Regions from separate parts of the Streptomyces sp. NPDC085524 genome, predicted to be linked through region 1. Evidence: predicted binding sites of a transcription regulator. Region 1 holds the regulator's gene; each other region holds the start of a gene.
What was found. Region 1 encodes HrcA, which represses chaperone genes, less so after heat shock. Its sites were predicted from a motif close to TTNGCACTCNGNNNNNCNGAGTGCNAA; they were not measured.
Positions count from the first base shown of each region.

Region 2: groES (co-chaperone GroES) is a predicted target of HrcA. The motif match lies at 2,295-2,321, and genes of this name have one in related genera.
Region 3: groL (chaperonin GroEL) is a predicted target of HrcA. The motif match lies at 4,381-4,407, and genes of this name have one in related genera.

Region 1 covers NZ_JBITTH010000014.1:165,793-173,302, forward strand. Annotated here, with positions in the region: gene ACIGFK_RS22725 (AAA domain-containing protein) at 1-366, shown strand, start outside; gene hemW (radical SAM family heme chaperone HemW) at 408-1,640, shown strand; gene ACIGFK_RS22735 (DUF3097 domain-containing protein) at 1,669-2,478, opposite strand; gene ACIGFK_RS22740 (MBL fold metallo-hydrolase) at 2,513-3,232, opposite strand; gene hrcA (heat-inducible transcriptional repressor HrcA) at 3,368-4,384, shown strand; gene dnaJ (molecular chaperone DnaJ) at 4,385-5,521, shown strand; gene ACIGFK_RS22755 (nitronate monooxygenase) at 5,702-6,793, shown strand; gene ACIGFK_RS22760 (16S rRNA (uracil(1498)-N(3))-methyltransferase) at 6,790-7,510, shown strand, end outside.
Region 2 covers NZ_JBITTH010000025.1:136,091-143,600, reverse strand. Annotated here, with positions in the region: gene ACIGFK_RS31960 (FtsW/RodA/SpoVE family cell cycle protein) at 1-1,035, opposite strand, end outside; gene ACIGFK_RS31955 (DUF6234 family protein) at 1,178-1,654, opposite strand; gene ACIGFK_RS31950 (hypothetical protein) at 1,739-2,209, opposite strand; gene groES (co-chaperone GroES) at 2,465-2,773, shown strand; gene groL (chaperonin GroEL) at 2,886-4,514, shown strand; gene ACIGFK_RS31935 (ester cyclase) at 4,623-5,321, opposite strand; gene ACIGFK_RS31930 (SDR family NAD(P)-dependent oxidoreductase) at 5,387-6,160, opposite strand; gene ACIGFK_RS31925 (MOSC domain-containing protein) at 6,192-6,878, opposite strand; gene ACIGFK_RS31920 (LysR family transcriptional regulator) at 6,968-7,510, shown strand, end outside.
Region 3 covers NZ_JBITTH010000026.1:102,362-109,871, reverse strand. Annotated here, with positions in the region: gene ACIGFK_RS32540 (right-handed parallel beta-helix repeat-containing protein) at 1-223, opposite strand, end outside; gene ACIGFK_RS32535 (phosphoribosylanthranilate isomerase) at 666-1,283, opposite strand; gene ACIGFK_RS32530 (Uma2 family endonuclease) at 1,420-2,007, shown strand; gene ACIGFK_RS32525 (GNAT family N-acetyltransferase) at 2,012-2,440, shown strand; gene groL (chaperonin GroEL) at 2,593-4,215, opposite strand; gene ACIGFK_RS32515 (cold-shock protein) at 4,559-4,765, opposite strand; gene ACIGFK_RS32510 (MoaD/ThiS family protein) at 5,174-5,452, opposite strand; gene thrC (threonine synthase) at 5,489-6,802, opposite strand; SAM riboswitch class I at 6,796-6,948, opposite strand; gene ACIGFK_RS32500 (glucosyl-3-phosphoglycerate synthase) at 7,134-7,510, shown strand, end outside.

The DNA.
Region 1 (7,510 bases):
GAGGTCGTCGCCGTGGACAGCTCGTCGTGGCAGGCCCAGCAAGGAGACCGGGGGAAGCGCGAGAGGCAGCTGAAGGACCGCAAGGAATTCCTCCGCACCGTTCTCGACCAGGTGGAAGTCGACTCGGCGATCGACGAGGGCGGCCTCGTCACCCCGGGCTGCCTCGTGGGTCTCGAGGACGCGGACCAGCAGGACGGCATCACGATCTATGAGATTGCCCTCAGCGCCGGCGGCGAGGCCGAACGGCTGAGCCCGTACTCGCCCCTGGGGCAGGCGCTGATGTGGCGTGAGACCGGCGACACCGTCGAGTACGTCACAGAGACGGGAGTACGGCTCGGCGTGATCATCCGATTCGTCGACGGGTGAAGCGGTGACCCGTCCGTCGGGCGGTGCGGGATGATGGGGGTATGCCTTCCGCACTGCCCGACGGTGAACCCATGCCCGAAGACGGCTCGCTGCCGTCGCACGCCCTTGCCGGGGCGGGGGACCGGCCGCTCGGTTTCTACCTGCACGTTCCCTACTGCGCCACCCGCTGCGGGTACTGCGACTTCAACACCTACACGGCCACCGAGCTGCGGGGCACCGGCGGCGTGCTCGCCTCGCGGGAGAACTACGCCGACACCCTGATCGACGAGGTCCGGCTCGCGCGGAAGGTGCTCGGGGACGACCCGAGGGCCGTGCGCACCGTGTTCGTGGGCGGCGGAACGCCGACCCTGCTGCCGGCCGGGGACCTCGTACGGATGCTCGCGGCGATCCGGGACGAGTTCGGCCTGGCCGAGGACGCCGAGGTCACCACCGAGGCCAACCCGGAGTCGGTGAACCCGGAGTACCTGGCCGAGCTCCGGGCCGGCGGCTTCAACCGGATCTCCTTCGGCATGCAGAGCGCGAAGCAGCACGTCCTGAAGGTCCTGGACCGCACGCACACGCCGGGCCGGCCGGAGGCGTGCGTCGCCGAGGCGCGGGCGGCCGGCTTCGAGCACGTCAACCTGGACCTGATCTACGGGACCCCGGGCGAGTCCGACGACGACTGGCGGGCCTCGCTGGACGCGGCGCTCGGCGCGGGCCCGGACCACGTCAGTGCGTACGCGCTGATCGTCGAGGAGGGCACCCAGCTGGCCCGTCGGATCCGCCGGGGCGAGGTCCCGATGACCGACGACGACGTGCACGCCGACCGGTACCTGATCGCCGACGAGGTCATGGCCGCGGCCGGCTACTCCTGGTACGAGGTGTCCAACTGGGCCACCTCGGAGGCCGGGCGCTGCCTGCACAACGAGCTGTACTGGCGCGGCGCCGACTGGTGGGGCGCGGGCCCGGGCGCCCACTCGCACGTGGGCGGGGTGCGCTGGTGGAACGTGAAGCATCCGGGCGCGTACGCCGCCGCGCTGGCCGAGGGGCGGTCCCCCGGGGCCGGGCGGGAGCTCCTGTCCGACGAGGACCGGCGGGTGGAGCGGATCCTGCTGGAGCTGCGCCTGGTGGACGGTGTGCCGCTGTCCCTGCTCGCGCCCGCCGGGCTCGCCGCGTCCCGCCGGGCCCTCGCGGACGGGCTGCTGGAGGCCGCGCCGTACGAGGCGGGGCGCGCCGTGCTGACCCTGCGCGGGCGGCTGCTGGCCGACGCCGTGGTCCGGGACCTGGTGGACTGACCGCACGCCGCCGGGACCCCGGCGGGGTTCAGGCGGCGCCGCCCACCGTGACGAAGTCGATCAGTTCCTCGACGCGGCCCAGGAGCGTCGGCTCCAGGTCCTTGTACGACGTCACGCGGGACAGGATGTGCTGCCACGCGGCGCCGGTGTTCTCCGGCCAGCCCAGCGCCCGGCAGACGCCCGTCTTCCAGTCCTGGCCGCGCGGGACCACCGGCCACGCCGGGATGCCCAGGGCGGACGGTTTCACCGCCTGCCAGACGTCGATGTACGGGTGGCCCACGATCAGGACGTCCTGCGAGGTCACCGAGGCCGCGATGCGGGACTCCTTCGAGCCGGGCACCAGGTGGTCGACCAGGACGCCCAGGCGGGCGTCCGGGCCCGGGGCGAAGTCGTCGACGATCGCCCGGAGGTCGTCGACGCCCTCCAGGTACTCCACCACCACGCCCTCGATGCGCAGGTCGTCACCCCAGACCTTCTCGACCAGTTCCGCGTCGTGGCGGCCCTCCACGTAGATGCGGCCCGCCCGCGCCACCCGGGCCCGGGCCCCCGGGACGGCGATCGAGCCCGAGGCCGTACGGGAGGGCGCGGCGGGGGCGCGCGAGGGGCGGGTCAGGGTCACCACGGCGCCGTCCAGCAGGAACCCGCGCGGCTCCAGCGGGAACACCCGCCGCTTGCCGAAGCGGTCCTCCAGGGTCACCGTGCCCGCCTCGCAGGACACCACCGCGCCGCAGAAGTCCGTACCGGCCACCTCGACCACCAGGTCCGGCTCGGCCGCCACCTCCGGCACGGCCTTCGGGCGCTTCCACTGGGGGGTCAGGTCGGGGGAGTACTCGCGCATCCGGCCGAGCGTAGGAGAGGTACGGCCGTCATGGCTACGACACGCCGAAACGGCCCGCCAGTGTGGCGCGTTGCGCACGGACGAAGGCCGCGTCGACGACGGCTCCGTGGCCCGGCACGTACAACGCCTCCTCCCCGCCCAGCGACAGCAGCCGGTCCAGGGCGGCGGGCCACTGCCCCGGCGTCGCGTCCGGGCCCACCGAGGGCTCGCCCGACTCCTCCACCAGGTCCCCGCAGAACACCGTCTCGCGCTCGCCCGGCACGAAGACCGCCAGATCGTGCCGCGTGTGCCCGGGGCCCACGTTGGCCAGCAGCACCTGCACCCCGCCCAGTTCCAGCGTCCACTCGCCCGACACCAGGTGCTTCGGCACCACCAGCAGGTCCGCCGCCTCCGAGGCCTCCGCGTCCGCCAGGCCGTGCCGCACGGCGTCGTCACGCAGCTCCTCGCGGCCCGTGGTGAGCAGCGCGTCCAGGCCGACCGCCCCGTACACCTCCGCGCCGGAGAAGGCGGCCCCGCCCAGAACGTGATCGAAATGGCCGTGCGTGAATGCGATATGGGTCACTCGCCGGCCGGTCAGCCGCTCGGCCTCCGCACGCACCTGCGCGCCCTCGCGCAGGCACGAACCGGGGTCGACGAGGAGCACGGAATCGTCGCCCACCACCAGTCCCACGCTGCAGTCCCACACCGGGAGCCGTCTGCGCCCGGCCCGTCCGGTCAGCCGTTCCCAGCCCGCCTCTTCCCAACGCACGTCCATGCCGCGACGCTACCCTGGCGGGCCTCCCTTGCCAGGGTCTTACTACCCGGCCGTACACTGAGCGGGGGATCTCTGGCACTCGAACGCCCAGAGTGCCAACGACAGGGCAACGGACCACAGCTGGAGGTGTGCGCGATGCTCAGCGAACGCAGACTCGAAGTGCTGCGCGCCATCGTCCAGGACTACGTCGGGACGGAGGAGCCGGTCGGCTCCAAGGCGCTCACCGAGCGGCACCGGCTCGGGGTCTCGCCTGCCACCGTGCGCAACGACATGGCCGTGCTGGAGGAAGAGGGCTACATCGCCCAGCCCCACACCAGCGCCGGCCGGATCCCCACCGACAAGGGCTACCGCCTCTTCGTCGACAAGCTGGCGGGGGTCAAACCGCTGTCGACCCCCGAGCGGCGGGCCATCCAGAACTTCCTCGACGGCGCCGTCGACCTCGACGACGTGGTCGGCCGCACGGTGCGGCTGCTCGCGCAGCTCACCCGCCAGGTCGCCGTCGTGCAGTACCCGAGCCTGACCCGGTCGACCGTCCGGCACGTGGAGCTGCTCTCGCTCGCCCCCGCGCGCCTGATGCTCGTACTGATCACGGACACCGGGCGCGTCGAACAGCGGCTGATCGACTGCCAGACCCCCTTCGGCGAGGCCTCCCTCTCCGATCTGCGGGCCCGGCTCAACAGCCGCGTCGTCGGCCGTCGGTTCACCGACGTGCCCCCGCTCGTCCAGGACCTCCCCGAGTCCTTCGAGGCCGATGACCGCGCCACGGTGTCCACCGTGCTCGCGACACTCCTCGAAACCCTGGTCGAGGAAGCCGAGGAACGGCTGATGATCGGCGGCACCGCCAATCTCACCCGCTTCGGACACGATTTTCCCCTGACGATCAGGCCGGTGCTCGAGGCGCTTGAGGAGCAGGTCGTGCTCCTCAAGCTGCTCGGCGAGGCCAACGAGTCGGGGATGGCCGTAAGGATCGGGCATGAGAATGCCTACGAGGGACTGAACTCCACGTCCGTCGTCTCGGTCGGTTACGGTTCGGGCGGCGAAACGGTCGCCAAGCTCGGCGTGGTCGGACCGACCCGCATGGATTACCCCGGAACGATGGGAGCGGTACGCGCAGTGGCACGTTACGTCGGACAGATCCTGGCGGAGTCGTAAGTGGCCACGGACTACTACGCCACTCTCGGCGTACGCCGCGACGCATCCCAGGATGAGATCAAGAAGGCATTCCGGCGGCTCGCGCGCGAGCTGCACCCGGACGTGAACCCCGATCCCAAGACGCAGGAGCGTTTCAAGGAGATCAACGCGGCCTACGAGGTGCTGTCGGACCCGCAGAAGAAGCAGGTCTACGACCTCGGCGGCGACCCGCTGTCCTCCTCGGGCGGCGGCGGCGCGGGCGGCTTCGGGGCGGGCGGCTTCGGCAACTTCTCCGACATCATGGACGCCTTCTTCGGCCAGTCCTCGCAGCGCGGCCCGCGCTCGCGGACCCGCCGCGGCCAGGACGCGATGATCCGCCTGGACCTGGAGCTGGACGAGGCCGCCTTCGGGACGACCAAGGACATCCAGGTCGACACGGCCGTCGTCTGCACCACCTGCTCCGGCGAGGGCGCCGCCCCCGGCACCTCGGCGCAGACGTGTGACATGTGCCGCGGCCGCGGTGAGGTCTCGCAGGTCACCCGGTCCTTCCTGGGCCAGGTCATGACCTCGCGCCCCTGCCCGCAGTGCCAGGGCTTCGGCACCGTCGTCCCGACCCCGTGCCACGAGTGCGCGGGCGACGGCCGGGTACGCTCCCGCCGCAGCCTCACGGTCAAGATCCCGGCCGGTGTCGAGAACGGCACCCGGATCCAGCTCGCGGGTGAGGGCGAGGTCGGCCCCGGCGGCGGCCCCGCCGGCGACCTGTACGTGGAGATCCACGAGCTGTCGCACCCGACGTTCCAGCGGCGCGGGGACGACCTGCACTGCACGGTGACCATCCCCATGACGGCGGCGGCCCTGGGCACCAAGTGCCCGCTGGAGACCCTCGACGGCCTGGAGGAGATCGACATCCGGCCCGGTACCCAGTCCGGCCAGGCGATCCCGCTGCACGGGCGCGGCGTCACGCACCTGCGCGGCGGCGGGCGCGGCGACCTGATCGTCCACGTCGAGGTCACCACCCCGGGCAAGCTGGACGCCCAGCAGGAGGAGCTGCTGCGCCAGCTGGCGAAGCTGCGCGGCGAGGAGCGGCCGACGGGCCAGTTCGCGCCGGGCCAGCAGGGTCTGTTCAGCCGCCTGAAGGACGCCTTCAACGGCCGCTGACCGGCCCGTACGCACGCACAGGAGCCCGGCCCGGGGAGTGTCCCCGGACCGGGCTCCGTGCGGTGGGGGAGGGGGCCGCCAGGGCCGTCGCGGACCGGATCCGGCCACGCCGGGAAGCGGACTATGCCAGGCGAATGCGGTGATTCGGCCGACCGGGCGGGACGTGGCACGATGCAGTCCATGTCCTCGGCACCGAGCGGTCTCTCCCCTCACCCGATCGTGCAGGCGCCCATGGCCGGCGGCGGCTCCTGCCCCGCACTCGTCGGAGCCGTGTGCGAAGCGGGCGGACTGGGCTACCTGGCCGGCGGCTACAAGACCGCCGACGGCATGTACCACGAGATCAAACAGGTGCGGGCGCTGACCCGGCGCCCCTTCGGCGTCAACCTCTTCATGCCGCAGACCGGTTACGTGGACCCGGCCGCCGTCGAGGCGTACCGCGGACAGCTCGCCGGGGAGGCGAGCTGGTACGCGATCTCCCTCGCCGAGGAGGAGATCATCGGCACCAGCGACGACGGCTACGACGCCAAACTCGCCATCCTCCTCGAGGACCCGGTCCCGGTCGTCTCCTTCACCTTCGGCTGCCCCGCGCCCGAGGCCCTCGCAGCCCTGCGCAAGGCGGGCACGTACACCGTCGTCACCGTGACCTCCGCCGAGGAGGCCCGCAGCGCACAGGACGCCGGCGCCGACGCGGTCTGCGTCCAGGGCGTCGAGGCCGGCGGCCACCAGGGCACGCACCGCGACGACCCCCAGGCCGACGGCACGGCCGCCCTGGGGCTGCTCGCGCTGGTCGCCCAGGTACGGGAAGCGGTCGCGCTGCCCATCACTGCGGCGGGCGGCCTGATGCGCGGCTCGCAGATCGCGGCCCTGCTGGCGGCGGGTGCGGTCGCGGCCATGCTCGGCACGGCCTTCCTGGTGTGCCCCGAGTCGGGGGCGGACCCGCTGCACAAGCGGGCGCTGACCGACCCGCTCTTCGTACGGACCGAGCTGACCCGGGCCTTCTCCGGGCGGCCTGCCCGGGGCCTGGTGAACCGCTTCATGCGGGAGCACGGGCCCTACGCCCCCGCCGCGTACCCGCAGGTGCACCATCTGACCTCGGGGCTGCGCAAGGCCGCCGCGGCGGCCGGGGACCCGCAGGGCATGGCGCTGTGGGCGGGCCAGGGACACCGGCTGGCGCGGGCGCTGCCCGCCGGGCAGCTGGTGGAGGTGCTGGCGGCCGAACTGGCCGAGGCGCAGCGAGTGTTGAAGGACATGCAGATGAGGAGTGCGTCATGACCGCCCCCGTGTTCGTGGTCGAGGAGGTCCCCGCGGGGCCGGAGTTCGTCCTGGACGGCCCGGAGGGCCGGCACGCGGTCTCCGTGAAGCGGCTGAACCCGGGCGAGGCGGTGGTCCTCGCGGACGGCCGCGGGCGCTGGGCCGAGGCCGTGGTGAAGGCGGCGGAGGGCAAGGACCGGCTCGTCGTCTCGGTGTCCGGGGTCTTCGAGGAGGCCGAACCGGCCGTCCGGATCACCGTCGTGCAGGCCCTGCCCAAGGGGGACCGGGGCGAGGTGGCGGTGGAGACCATGACCGAGACCGGCGTGGACGCGATCGTGCCGTGGCAGGCCTCGCGGTGCATCACCCAGTGGCGCGGCGACCGGGGGGCCAAGTCCCTGGCCAAGTGGCGGGCCACGGCCCGGGAGGCGGGCAAGCAGTCCCGCCGGGTCCGGTTCCCGGAGGTGGCCGAGGCCATGTCCACCAAGCAGGTGGCGCAGCTGCTGGCCGACGCCGACCTGGCGATGGTCCTGCACGAGGACCGGGACACCCCCTCCGGGGCGCTGGCCACGGTGGAGCTCCCGGCGGCCGGTTCCGTCATGCTGGTGGTCGGCCCCGAGGGCGGGGTCTCCCCGGAGGAGCTCGCCGTCTTCGCGGGGGCGGGGGCGCAGCCGTACCGGCTGGGGCGCTCGGTGCTACGGACCTCCACGGCGGGGACCGCGGCGACGGCGGTGCTGCTGG
Region 2 (7,510 bases), on a different contig from region 1:
GGTGAGGATGAAGTCGCTGCGGCCGGCGAACTTGATGAGTTCCGGGTGGCCCATGCCGAGGCCCGTGCCGGTGATGCCGCCCGTGCCGAAGCTGAAGAGGGCCTGCGCCGACTGGTCCGAGGTCACACCGGGCGGGGGCACCTCCCAGTAGTAGGACAGCGGGTTGAGCCAGGCCGCCACGCGGGCCTTCACGTGCGGTTCGGTCGAGCCCACGGCGAAGGCGCCCACGGCCGCCATGAGCAGACCGCACACGATCCAGCTCGTGCGCTCGGTGGCCACGTAGAGCATCACCACGAAGACGCCGAAGAAGATCAGCGAGGTGCCGAGATCGCGCTCGAAGACCAGGACCAGCATCGAGATGATCCACACCGTGATGATGGGGCCGAGCTGGCGCATGGGCGGCAGGCGGACGCCGAGGAACTTGCGGCCCGTCAGGGCCAGGGAGTCGCGGTGGATGACCAGGTAGCCGGCGAAGAAGACCGCGATCATGATCTTCACGAACTCGCCGGGCTGCAGCGAGAAGCCGAAGAGGATGATCCAGCGCTTGGCGCCGTAGGTGTCCGCACCGAAGAACGCCGGTGCGATCAGCAGCACCAGCGAGACGGCCATCGTGATGTAGATGAAGCGCTGGAGCAGGCGGTGGTCGCGCAGGAAGGCCAGCACGAGGAGGCAGGCGGCGACGCCCACCACCGTCCACAGCAGTTGTCCGGGCGCGTTGGCGTCCGCGTCCCAGCGCTCGATGTAGCTCTGGTCGAGGCGATGCAGGAGCACCAGCCCCAGCCCCGTGAGCAGCAGGGCGAGGGGCAGGATCAGCGGATCCGCATAGGCCGCGAACCGGCGCACGCCCAGGTGTCCCACCAGCGCCAGCAGGGTCAGGCTGAGCGTGAAGCCCGCCAGGTTGGGCGGCAGCTCGTCGTTCATGGCGAGGCCCGCGGCGGCATGGCCGAAGACCGCGATGGCGGTGACGAAGACCAGGAGCAGCGCCTCGGTGCGGCGGCGGGCGCCGGCCGAGGTCAGGGGTTTCAGCCCGCGCACGGGATGCCGCCGACGTCCTTCGGGGTGAGGGAGGGGCGTGACGGTGTGGTCGGGGTTCCGGAAGCCTTCCGTCCGATCTGGTCGGCATTGAGGTGCTTTATCTTCATGTCGTCTATGACGTTTATGTCCTCGCGGTGGTTCCTCAGCCCCCGGGGCACTCGCTGCTGTCGCCGCCGCTGCGGCACTGCCGGCTCGGCTCGGTGGCGGCCGGATCCGGCTTGGTCTCCGCCGGGTGGCCGGTCTCGTACGAGGCGCCCGCCATGATCAGCAGCAGCCCGAGGAGCGCCACGGAAGCCAGGGCGTGCACGGTGGTGGAGAACGGTGCGCGCAGCCGACGGAAGCAGAGGGCGGTCAGCGTGGAGGCGCCGCACAGGACCCCGAGGACGGTGAACGCCGGGGCGGTGAGGGGCAGGCCCTGCCATTGGCCGGCGGCGCTGTCGGTGCGTTCGAGCAGCCCGAACTCGTCGACGGTGACGTAGAAGAGGGCCACGAGCGACACCGCTCCCAGTGCCAGGGCGGTGAGGAGGGCCACGGTGAGGTCCGCTCCCCAGTGCATCGGCTTGCGTGCCGGGCGTGCCGGGCGTGCCGGGTGTGCCGGGTGTGTCGGACGGGTCGTCATGTACGGCAGTCTCGCGGGCGGTGTGCGTTGCCGTACAGGGGGCTGCGCCCGGAGCTCCCGGGGCTCCGCCCCGGACCCCGCGCCTCAAGCGCCGGCGGGGCTGGATTTGGTCGCTGCCGGCTGGCGGAAGCGGCTCAGGGCGGCCGCTGCCGTTCGGGTCGGGTAGATCAGGACCAGTGCGCCTGCGGTGGCCGGGCCGAGCCAGACCAGGGCGTTGCGCCGGACGGCCGTATCCGCCTGCGGCCCGCTGACGGTCACCGCCACCGGGCCGGCCGGCGGGGTATCGAACACGGTGTCCACCTCGACCGCCGTGAGGGTGAACGAGCCGTCGGCCGCAGTGAAGCTCCCCGTGCAGGTCAGGGCGCGCTCGCCCGCCTGGTACGGGGCCTCCCGGCACTGCTCGGCGCGGAACGTGCCCGCCACGCCGGTCAGCTGGATCGCCAGGCGCGGCGCGGCGCTCGACAGGAGGTAGACCCCGGCCGCGAGGCAGACGGTGATCGGGATCGACCGCCGCCGCCATCCCGCGTGCGGCCTGCCCGGGCCGAGTCTGGTCATGGCGCGAGCGTAGTGATCCCGAACGCGCGTACGCCCGTGTTTCCGGGGTTCAGGGGCGGGATCGCGCAACGCCGTACGGCGAGAATTGGCACTCCGCTTGACCGAGTGCTAATCGCCGGAATAGTGTCGCACCTGGCACTCGCCCCGGGTGAGTGCCAACACAGCGACAGGCAGATCCGGCACCCGCGACGACGGATCGACCTGGTCGCCACCTCAGACAGTTAACCCCGGATCTCCGAAGGGGGAGGTCGGATCGTGACGACCGCCAGCTCCAAGGTTGCCATCAAGCCGCTTGAGGACCGCATCGTGGTCCAGCCGCTCGACGCCGAGCAGACCACGGCCTCCGGCCTGGTCATCCCGGACACCGCGAAGGAGAAGCCCCAGGAGGGCGTCGTCCTCGCCGTGGGCCCGGGTCGCTTCGAGGACGGCCAGCGTCTCCCGCTGGACGTCAACGTCGGCGACATCGTGCTGTACAGCAAGTACGGCGGCACCGAAGTGAAGTACAGCGGCGAGGAGTACCTCGTCCTCTCGGCTCGCGACGTGCTCGCGATCGTCGAGAAGTAATTCGCTTCTCCAGTACTGCTTTGAGCTGCGCCCCTGGTCACCCCGCTGATTGCCGGGCGGCGAGGGGCGCAGTTCGTTAAACCCGAGTTTTCGAGAGGGCTGAACCGCTCCCATGGCGAAGATCCTGAAGTTCGACGAGGACGCCCGTCGCGCCCTCGAGCGCGGCGTCAACAAGCTTGCCGACACGGTCAAGGTGACGATCGGCCCCAAGGGCCGCAACGTCGTCATCGACAAGAAGTTCGGCGCGCCCACCATCACCAACGACGGTGTCACCATCGCTCGCGAGGTCGAGCTGGACGACCCGTACGAGAACCTGGGCGCCCAGCTCGTGAAGGAGGTGGCGACCAAGACCAACGACATCGCGGGTGACGGCACCACCACCGCCACCGTGCTGGCCCAGGCGCTGGTCCGCGAGGGTCTGCGCAACGTCGCCGCCGGCGCTTCCCCGGCCGCCCTGAAGAAGGGCATCGACGCCGCGGTCAAGGCCGTGTCCGAGGAGCTCCTCGCGACCGCCCGCCCGATCGAGGACAAGTCCGACATCGCCGCCGTGGCCGCGCTCTCCGCGCAGGACCAGCAGGTCGGCGAGCTCATCGCCGAGGCGATGGACAAGGTCGGCAAGGACGGTGTCATCACCGTCGAGGAGTCCAACACCTTCGGCCTGGAGCTGGAGTTCACCGAGGGCATGGCCTTCGACAAGGGCTACCTCTCGCCGTACATGGTCTCCGACCAGGAGCGTATGGAGGCCGTCCTCGACGACCCGTACATCCTGATCAACCAGGGCAAGATCTCGTCCATCCAGGACCTGCTGCCGCTGCTCGAGAAGGTCATCCAGGCGGGTGGCTCCAAGCCGCTGCTGATCATCGCCGAGGACGTCGAGGGCGAGGCGCTCTCCACCCTCGTCGTCAACAAGATCCGTGGCACCTTCAACGCCGTGGCCGTCAAGGCCCCCGGCTTCGGTGACCGCCGCAAGGCGATGCTCCAGGACATGGCCACCCTCACCGGTGCCACCGTCATCGCCGAAGAGGTCGGCCTCAAGCTCGACCAGGCCGGTCTGGACGTGCTGGGCTCCGCCCGCCGCGTGACCATCTCCAAGGACGACACCACCATCGTCGACGGTGCCGGCTCCTCCGACGAGGTCCTCGGCCGCGTCAACCAGATCAAGGCCGAGATCGAGTCCACCGACTCGGACTGGGACCGCGAGAAGCTGCAGGAGCGCCTGGCGAAGCTCGCCGGCGGCGTCTGCGTCATCAAGGTCGGCGCCGCCACCGAGGTGGAGCTCAAGGAGAAGAAGCACCGCCTCGAGGACGCCATCTCGGCGACCCGCGCCGCGGTCGAGGAGGGCATCGTCTCCGGCGGTGGCTCCGCGCTCGTCCACGCCGTGAAGGTGCTGGAGGACAACCTGGGCCTGTCCGGCGACGAGGGCACGGGTGTCGCGGTCGTCCGCCGCGCCGCCGTCGAGCCGCTGCGCTGGATCGCCGAGAACGCCGGTCTCGAGGGTTACGTCATCACCTCGAAGGTCGCCGAGCTCGACAAGGGCCAGGGCTTCAACGCCGCTTCCGGCGAGTACGGCGACCTGGTCAAGGCCGGCGTCATCGACCCGGTCAAGGTCACCCGCTCCGCGCTGGAGAACGCCGCTTCCATCGCCTCCCTGCTGCTCACGACCGAGACCCTGGTCGTCGAGAAGCCGGCGGAGGAAGAGGCCGAGGCCGGTCACGGCCACGGTCACGGCCACAGCCACTGAGGCTGACGGCCTGAAGGGCTGAACGCCTGAACGGACAAGGCCCCCGCCGCACGCGAGTGCGGTGGGGGCCTTTCCGTTCTCCCGGCCGGCGTGCGGTCGGGCCGTGCGCTACTCCATCACTCCCAGCTGCCGCATGAGGGACATGGCGTCGTAGTGCCACCAGCCTTCCTTGATCATGCCGTCCTCGCAGCGGAAGGTGGTGGTGCCGTCCATGGAACAGGTCTTGCCGGTGTTGGCGATGCCCATGAAGTCGGCCTTCTGGGTGCCGGTCCACGTCCACACGGTGGTGACGCAGTCGTCCTGCGCGAGCTGCGCCTTCTTCGTGAACGTGAAGTCGAAGGCGTTCCGCCAGCCCGTCACGTCCTCGCGGATCGCGTCGCGGCCGATGCTCGGCTCCGTGCCCTTCATGACGTCGTGGTCCATGTAGTCCGGGGCGAAGACCTCGTCGATCGCGCTCATGTCGCCCTTCAGCGCGATGTCGTCGAACATCCGGTTCACCATCATGGTGTTGAGGTGCTCGTCGCGGACGACGTCGAGGTTGGTGAAGGTCGGCATGCCCTCGCAGAGGGCCACCATCTCCTGGAACATCCGGTCCGTTTCCGGCAGGCCCGAGTTCTTCATGGCCTCTTCGTACGAGGGGAACTCGACCAGCTCGACGTAGTGGTTCTGGGACTCGCGGTCCTTGCCCATCATGCTGTGGGTCACCGTGCGCTTGCCCTGGCTCTGCGCGACGTACTTGTCGAGGAGGGCGTTCAGGGCCTCGGGCTGCTTGGTCTCGTAGTCGACTATCTGTACGAATCTGGTCATGGTGTCTCCCGGGCTCGATGGGGCACATCCAGTCTAGGAAGAATTCACCCTTTCGGCCCGGTTTGTCACTGGGGTCCGTACTTCCGTCCCGTACGCGAGGACACCCCGCCCAGCAGCCCGCGCGGGGTCAGCTTCACCACGCCCATCAGTGCCTTGTAGCGGGGGTCCGGGATCGAGACGGTCTTGCCGCGCGCCAGGTCGGCCAGGGCTGCGGCCACCAGCTTGTCGGCGTCGAGCCACATCCAGCCGGGGATGTTGTCGGTGCCCATGCCGGCCCGCTGGTGGAACTCGGTACGGACGAATCCCGGGCACAGCGCCATCAGCCGCACCCCGGAGCCCGCCAGGTCCTTCGCCGCCCCCTGGGTGAACTGCACGACCCACGCCTTGCTGGCCCCGTACGTGCCGCGCGGCACGAAGGCGGCGACCGAGGCCACGTTGATCACGCCGCCGCGGCCGCGCGAGCGCATCGATTCGGCGGCTGCCGACGTCAGCCGCAGGACGGCCTCGATGTGCACCTTCAGCATCGTCAGCTCGTCGGCCATGGTGACCTCGAGGTAGCGGCCCTTGTTGCCGAAGCCCGCGTTGTTGACCAGGAGGTCCACGGGGTGCGTGCGGTCGGCCAGCCGCTCCTCGACGGCCGCGATGCCCTCCTCCGTGGAGAGGTCGGCGGTCAGCACCTCGGCCTCGATGCCGTGCCGGTCGTGGAGCTCGGTGGCCTGCTCGCCGAGCCGCTTGGTGTCGCGTGCCACCAGCACCAGGTTGTGCCCCTGGGCCGCGAGCCGCCTGGCGAAGGCGGCGCCGATGCCCGCCGTGGATCCCGTAATCAACGCAGTCGTCATAGGCGCAACCTAGCGGCCCCCGGTGACGGCTCTACTGCGCCCCGTTCGACGACCCGTACTTCTCGATGTACTCGTGCACGTCCGCGTGGGCCTCCGGCTCCATCGCGGCGCCCGCCGCCAGGGTGCGCGGCATCAGGCTCCGCTCGGTGGTGAAGGCCCGGAACCAGAGCGAGACCGTCACGTCGTGGTCGGGGCGGTGGATGATCTCGACCGGGTCGCCGGGGGAGACGTGCCCCTCCTCGATCACGCGCAGGTACGCGCCCGGCCGCATCCCCTGGGTGAACCGCCTGACCCAGGCGCGCTCGCCGAGCGCTCCCTGGAAGGTCCGGCACGGGATGCGGGCCGAGGCCACTTCGACCACGAGGTCCGGGCCGACCCGCCAGCGGTCGCCGAGCCGCGCGCCGTTCAGGTCGATGCCGGAGGTCGTGAAGTTCTCGCCGAAGATCCCGCCGGGCAGCTCGCGGCCCAGTTCGGCCTCCCACCAGTCCAGGTCCTCGCGGGCGTACGCGTACACGGCCTGGTGGTCGCCGCCGTGGTGGCGCCGGTCGCAGACGGCGTCACCTTCGAGGCCGCTCCCGTGGCCGGTGGCCTTCGAGCCGGGGGCGAAGACGCGGACCGGCCCGGGGACCGGGCGCTTGCCGTGGCCCGTCACCCCGCCTTCCGCGTCGGTGTAGTCGACGGCCGTCGCGCGGCCGAGGTTCACGGAGGCGAGATGCATGGGTCCCATGGGGGTCACGCTAGCCGGATCGCCCCAAAGCGTCACGGGAGTATTCGCGCAGTGATCAAAGCAGGGCTTATGCTCGAAGGGTGATAGAGGCACGTCATCTCCGGGTCCTGCGCGCCGTCGCCGGGACCGGTTCCTTCTCCGCCGCCGCCCGCGAGCTGGGCTGCACCCAACCGGCCGTGTCCCAGCAGATGAAAGCGCTGGAGCAGTCCGCCGGCACGCCGCTGCTCATCCGCACCGGCCGCGAGATGCGGCTGACCCAGGCCGGTGAGGCCCTGGTCCGGCACGCCGCGGGGATCCTGGCCGGGCTGACGGCGGCCGAGGAGGAGGTCGCGGCCATCGCCGGGCTGCGCGCGGGGAGGGTCCGCCTCGTCTCCTTCCCCAGCGGCAGCTCGACCCTGGTGCCGACCGCGCTCGCCGCGATGCGCGCCGAGCATCCGGGCACCCGCATCTCGCTGGTAGAGGCCGAGCCGCCGCGCTCGGTGGAGATGCTGCGCGAGGGCGACTGCGACCTGGCGCTGGCGTTCCGGTACGGCGGTTCGGCCGGGTCGGCCGCCGAGTGGGAGGACCTGGTGGTGCGGCCGCTGCTGACGGACCGGCTCGTCGGCCTGGTCCCCGAGGGGCAC
Region 3 (7,510 bases), on a different contig from region 1:
GGACCCTCACCTGCTCGCGGTAGACGCCGGGGCGCAGCGCGATGCGGCCCCCGGGCTGCGCGGCGTCGACCGCGGACTGGACGGTCGGGTAGGCGGCCGACGGAACGACCAGCTCGCCCGGCTTCGGCGCGGCGGACGAGGACGCGGGCGCGAGGGAGCCGAGTGCCACCGAGGCCAGCAGCGTGCCGAGGGCTGCGGCGCAGCGTGTGCGGAGGAAGTTCATCCGTCCACGGGAACACGGCCCGCCCCCGATCCCGGCGGACCGTGCCGCAGCACTGGCCCGTCCGGACCACCGGAACCACACCCCGAGGCCCCCACCCCTGCGCCGCCGGGGCCGGGTGTGCGGCGGGGCGCCCCCGCAGGGCGTCGAACGCAACCGCCCTCCACCCTCCGACCCCTGGAAACGTTCGACGGCCGAGGAGATGCCCCGGCGCGCGCCCGGGCCCGGCGGCCCCGACGGTGCCGCTGCGCGGAGCCGCTCCCCGCCCCGCCCTTCCACCGTTCCCCGGGCTCCGCCCGGACCCGGCGGGGGCTCCGCCCGGACCCCCGGTCCTCAAACGCCGGACGGGCCGGAGGGTGCAGACGGCAGCAGCCGAAATCCAGCCCCGCCGGCGTTTGAGGCGCGGGCGCGGAGCGCCGTAGGGGTGACGGGCTGAAGCGGCGGCTCAGGCCGCCCCGCCCCGCGCCGCTTCGATGAAGGCGCGGATCAGGTCGGGCGACTTCACGCCGCGCGCCGACTCGACCCCGCTGGACACGTCCACGCCCCACGCGCCGGTGACCTCGACCGCCTCCCGCACGTTGCCCGGGTTCAGCCCGCCCGCGAGCAGCCAGTGCCCCTCGGGGGCGGTGAAGTCCGCCGCGCCCCAGTTCCAGGGCTTGCCGGAGCCGGGGTCGGGGGCGTCCAGCAGCAGCAGGTCCTCCCCGTACTCACCGCACCGCTCCACCTGCTCGGCGGTGGCCCGCAGCAGGGTACGGCCCTCGGCGCGCAGCGCCGCGAAGTCCTCGGGGCCTTCCTCGCCGTGCAGCTGCACACCCCGTACACCGCTCTCCTCGGCGAACCGGCGCACCTCCTCGACCGTCTGCTTCCGGAACACCCCGACGGTGAGCACCTCGTCCGGCACCCGCGCCGCCAGCACCCGCGCGGTGGCGGCGTCGACCGTACGCGGACTCCCGGGCGCGAACACGAACCCGACGGCATCGGCCCCGGCCTCGACGGCCACGTCGACGTCGTGGGCGGTCTTGAGGCCGCAGATCTTGACGAAGAGTGCGCTGCTTTCGCTCATGCCCCGAGTCAACCAAAACCACCCGGTCGATGGGGACCCGTCCCGAGGACCGGGCACGGAAACGACCTCGGCACTAGCCTGGGATGAGGCACGGGCTCAGCACAGCACGCCGTGCGGAGGACGACGGGTGACCATCATGATCGAGCGGGCCACACCGATAGAGACGTTGTCGGCGCCGCCGACCTTCGAAGACCTCCTGCGCACGGTCGCGGAGCTGAACACGCCAGACGGCTTCAAGGCCGAGCTCATCCGGGGGAAGATCGTCGTGTCGCCGTGGTCCCTGCGCCGCTACTACCGCCCCATGCGGGCACTGCGCAAGCAACTCGAGGCCCACGCCCCGGAAGGACATGTCGCGGACATCGCGCCGTTCCTCTTCCAGTTCCCTGAAGCAGGACGTGCTTACGGCCCCGATCTCTACGTGGTGGACGAGTCCGGCTTCGAGGGCGAGGGGAGGCATCTGGACGCAGCGGCACTCTCCCTGGTGACCGAGTTCACCTCGGTGTCCACGAAAGACGTGGACTGGCACGAGAAGCTGGACGTGTACGGACAGCTCGTCCCCGTCCACCTGGTCGTCGACATGCAAGCGTCCGAGATCACCTGCTTCTGGGAACCCTCCCCGCACGGATACCGCTCCCGCAGGACAGTGTCCTTCGGCGAGCCCCTGCCCGTCCCTGCCCCCTTCGGATTCGAGATCGACACCACCGGCTTCCGACCCGCACGATGACCCCATGAACGACAACGGGGTGGGGATCACCACAGGCGGCCCGGACGCCGAGCTCGACGCGCGCCTGAGCAAGGAGCTGGACGTCTTCAACCAGGCCGCGACGCCGGGCCAGGAGCAGTCCGAGTTCACCGTGCGGATCACCGACGCGGACGGAGAGCTCGTCGCCGGGCTCAGCGGCTGGAGCTGGGGCGACCGGGCGGGCATGGCGATGACCTGGGTCCGCGAGGACAGCCGGGGCGCCGGCTGGGGCGCGAAGCTCCTGGCCGCCGCCGAGGAAGAGGCCCGGGCCCGGGGCTGCGCGAGCGTCCTCGTCTCCTCGTTCACCTTCCAGGCCCCGTCCTTCTACGCCCGCCACGGCTACGTGGAAACGGCCCGCGTCCCGGGCTTCCCGGGCGGCCACGAGGACGTGTACTTCCTCAAGCAGCTGGCCTGACCCGCTGGCCTGACCCGCACCCGAGCATGAACCGCACCGCACCGCACCGCGGAAACGCCCGAGGGCGGCACCCCCTCCGTCAGGAAGGGGTGCCGCCCTCGGTACGTGAAGAACAGCCGATCCACCAGGGCCGGAGGCCGGCCCGCGGTGGATCAGAAGTCCATGTCGCCGCCCGGCATGCCGCCGCCGGCAGCAGCGCCGGCCTTCTCGGGCTTGTCGGCGATGACGGCCTCGGTGGTGAGGAAGAGGGCCGCGATGGACGCCGCGTTCTGCAGCGCGGAGCGGGTGACCTTCGCCGGGTCGATGATGCCCTCGGCGATCATGTCGACGTACTCGCCGGTCGCGGCGTTGAGGCCCCAGCCGACGGTCAGGTTGCGGACCTTCTCCACGACGACGCCACCCTCGAGACCACCGTTGACGGCGATCTGCTTGAGCGGGGCCTCCAGGGCGAGCTTCACGGCGTTGGCGCCGGTCGCCTCGTCACCCGACAGGTCGAGCTTCTCGAAGACCGAGGAGGCCTGCAGCAGGGCCACGCCACCGCCGGCGACGATGCCCTCCTCGACGGCCGCCTTCGCGTTGCGAACGGCGTCCTCGATGCGGTGCTTGCGCTCCTTGAGCTCGACCTCGGTCGCGGCACCGGCCTTGATGACGGCCACGCCGCCGGCCAGCTTCGCGAGGCGCTCCTGGAGCTTCTCGCGGTCGTAGTCCGAGTCGGAGTTCTCGATCTCGGCGCGGATCTGGTTCACGCGACCGGCGACCTGGTCGCTGTCACCGGCACCGTCGACGATGGTGGTCTCGTCCTTGGTGATGACGACCTTGCGGGCGCGGCCGAGCAGGTCGAGACCGGCGTTCTCCAGCTTGAGGCCGACCTCCTCGGAGATGACCGTGCCGCCCGTGAGGATGGCGATGTCGCCGAGCATGGCCTTGCGGCGGTCGCCGAAGCCCGGGGCCTTGACGGCGACGGACTTGAAGGTGCCGCGGATCTTGTTGACGACCAGGGTCGACAGGGCCTCGCCCTCGACGTCCTCGGCGATGATCAGCAGCGGCTTGCCGGACTGCATGACCTTCTCCAGGAGCGGCAGCAGGTCCTTGACCGAGCCGATCTTGGAGTTGACGATCAGGATGTACGGGTCGTCGAGAGCCGACTCCATACGCTCCATGTCGGTGGCGAAGTACGCCGAGATGTAGCCCTTGTCGAAGCGCATGCCCTCGGTGAGCTCGAGCTCCAGACCGAAGGTCTGCGACTCCTCGACGGTGATGACGCCTTCCTTGCCGACCTTGTCCATGGCCTCGGCGATGAGCTCGCCGATCTGGGTGTCGGCGGCGGAGATGGAGGCCGTGGAAGCGATCTGCTCCTTGGTCTCGACATCCTTCGCCTGGGCGAGCAGGGCGGCGGAGACGGCCTCGACGGCCTTCTCGATACCACGCTTGAGGGCCATCGGGTTGGCACCGGCGGCCACGTTGCGCAGACCCTCGCGGACGAGCGCCTGGGCGAGGACGGTGGCGGTGGTCGTACCGTCGCCGGCGACGTCGTCCGTCTTCTTGGCGACTTCCTTGACCAGCTCGGCGCCGATCTTCTCGTACGGGTCCTCGAGCTCGATCTCCTTGGCGATGGAAACACCATCGTTGGTGATCGTGGGGGCGCCCCACTTCTTCTCAAGGACGACGTTGCGACCCTTGGGGCCAAGGGTGACCTTGACGGCGTCGGCGAGCTGGTTCATCCCACGCTCGAGGCCGCGGCGGGCCTCCTCGTCGAACGCAATGATCTTGGCCATCTGAAGTGGTCCTCCCGGACAGCGGTGGATTGCTCCTGGACCGCGCCCGCGCCCGCGACGGACGGCCTGCGTGCCCGGCGGTTCCTTCCCGCCGGACCCTGCGGGCCTCACCGACCCGGTCCTCGTTCAGTAGCACTCTCAACCGGAGAGTGCTAACGCCAATGATTAGCACTCGACCCCCACGAGTGCAAGCGGCTTGGGGTAACGCCGGGCCGTGGCCCAAGGGACGTACGGCAAACGCACGAGGGGCCCGCATCCCTCCTCGGATGCAGGCCCCTCGTTGTGTCTGCGCGTACGCGGGTGCGCGCGTACGTGTCGCGTCGGTGGTCGATCGCTCCGGGACTCAGCCGAGTGCGAGCTTGACCATGTCCGCCTGCGGACCCTTCTGGCCCTGCGAGATCTCGAACTCGACCCGCTGACCCTCTTCAAGGGTGCGGTATCCGTCCATCTGGATGGCGCTGTAGTGGACGAACACATCCGCACCACCGTCGACCGCGATGAAGCCGTAGCCCTTCTCCGCGTTGAACCACTTGACGGTGCCCTGAGCCATGCCTAACTCCCCTATTACTGGCCCTTGCGCGGGAACGCACTTCGCGTTACCGGGTCATCACTTGCGTCGGAACGCGTCGACCGAGGCTGAATGTATCTGCGCCGATGCTGTCTGCAACAGGTCAATCCGACGAGAAATCTGGACACCCAGATACATTGAAATGAAGTGAAAATTTGACATATTCCAGGGCAACTCGGGCCTGACATATCCCGCCAAAGCCCCAAACCGCACCCGCACATTGACCAGATGTCGACCCTCACGCGACCCGTTCATATGCACCGGGCAAGAACAGCGGAGGGGACTTCCCCAACTCTACCGTGCCCAATCAAGCAGAATTGCCCCCTCCGCTTCCAGCGGAGGGGGCAATTCAATTTATGGAGATCCTGTCGGAAGCCCGTGGGCGTCCGGTCAGCAGCCGCCCGCGACGGCCGGGATGATCGAGACGCCGGCGCCGTCCGGCGTCGCCGCCTCCAGCCCGCCCTCGAAGCGCACGTCGTCGTCGTTCACGTAGACGTTCACGAAGCGGCGGAGCTTGCCCTGGTCGTCCAGGACGCGCGCGCCGATGCCGGGGTGGTTCTTCTCCAGCGACTCGATGACCTCGGCCAGGGTCGCACCCTCGGCCGTCACCTCGGCGGCGCCGCCGGTGTAGGTGCGCAGGATGGTGGGGATGCGGACGTTGACGCTCATGGCGACACTGCCTTTCCGGTAGTGCGTAGGGGGTGGTCAGGCCAGGCCGGCGGCGCGGAACGCGTCCAGGCTCGGGCGGATGGTGGCGGTCTGGCCGCTGTCCGCGGCCACCGCCTCCAGGGTCTTGAGGCCGTCACCGGTGTTGAGGATCACGGTGGTCAGCGTCGGGTCGAGCAGCCCGTTCTCGATGAGCTTCTTCGTGACGCCGACGGTCACGCCGCCCGCGGTCTCGGCGAAGATGCCCTCGGACTGCGCGAGGATCTTGATGGCCTCGACGACCTGCTCGTCGTTGACGTCCTCGACCGCACCGCCGGTGCGGCGGGCGATGTCCAGGACGTACGGGCCGTCGGCCGGGTTGCCGATCGCCAGCGACTTGGCGATGGTGTTCGGCTTCTGCGGGCGGACCACGTCGTGGCCGGCCTTGAAGGCGGCCGACACCGGGGAGCAGCCCTCGGCCTGGGCGCCGAAGATCTTGTACGGCTTGTCCTCGACGAGGCCGAGCTTGATCAGCTCCTGCAGACCCTTGTCGATCTTCGTCAGCTGCGAGCCGGACGCGATCGGGATGACGATCTGGTCGGGCAGCTGCCAGCCGAGCTGCTCGCAGATCTCGTACGCCAGCGTCTTGGAGCCCTCGCCGTAGTACGGGCGCAGGTTGACGTTGACGAAGCCCCAGCCCTCGCCCAGCGGGTCGCCGATGAGCTCGGAGCAGAAGCGGTTGACGTCGTCGTAGTTGCCCTCGATGCCGACGAGGTCGCCACCGTAGACACCGGCCATGACGACCTTGCCCTGCTCCAGGTCGTGCGGGATGAACACGCAGGAGCGGAAGCCGGCGCGGGCGGCCGCGGCGCCGACGGCGCCGGCCAGGTTGCCGGTGGAGGAGCAGGAGAGCGTGGTGAAGCCGAACGCGCGGGCCGCCTCGACGGCGATGGCCACGACGCGGTCCTTGAAGGAGTGCGTCGGGTTGCCGGAGTCGTCCTTGACGTAGAGCTTGCCGGTGACGCCGAGCTCCTTGGCCAGGTTGGCCGCGTCCACGAGCTTGGTGAAGCCGGGGTTCAGGCTGGGCTTGGAGGCCACGTCCGCGGGGACGGGCAGCAGCGGGGCGTAGCGCCAGATGTTGTTCGGGCCGGCCTCGATCGCGGCGCGCAGGGCTTCCACGTCTTCGGACGAACCAGTACCGGCGGGAAGGTCGTAGGCGACCTCGAGCGGTCCGAAGCACTCGGCGCACGCGAAGATGGGGCCGAGCTCGAAGCGGGTGCCGCACTCGCGACAGGAAAGACCGTTGGCAGGTCCGAGGTCAACAGAGGTGGCGACAGTCTGTGCAGCCATGATGGCGAGGCCCTTTCTCCTCATCTTCCCCATGGCGCACTTCGCCATGAGACGGAATTGGCACCTTCCCTAGCCGGGGACCCCGCGGGATGCGTATCGCATCGCGAGAACCGACTGGAGGGTTGCCGGGGCTTCAACGGGCCGTGTCCCTCTGCCCCTCTGGATGAGCGGTATGGCACCGGCACACGCGCTCTGTGGCGCGCCGGTGCGTTTGTACGCGGGGACCCCCGGCATGCGGTGGTCCTTCGCGTTGTTCAAGACTGTAACCGAAGGTCCGGGCGGCTGAGATGGCTGTCCGAACCGCGAGATGGATCACATATCGCACCATAACGCCGAAACGCAGGGAGTGCTGAGGGTGCTGGAAGAGGTGGAGCGCTGGCTGGCAGCCCGCTCCTGGTCAGCCGCCGACCGACCGCTCGACCAGCTGCTCGACCGGAAACGGGCGACGGGCACCACGGTCAGCGTGGTCCTGCCCGCGCTCGACGAGGAGCCGACGGTCGGGTCGATCGTGGAGGTGATCCGGCGCGAGCTGATCGAGGGGCTGCCGGTCCCGCTGGTCGACGAACTGGTGGTGATCGACTCGGGCTCCACCGACCGGACGGCCGAGGTAGCCGCGAAGGCCGGCGCCCGGGTGGTGCACCGCGACGGGATACTGCCGCGGATCCCGGCCCTGCCCGGCAAGGGCGAGGTGCTGTGGCGCTCGCTGCTGGCGACCACCGGGGACGTCGTCTG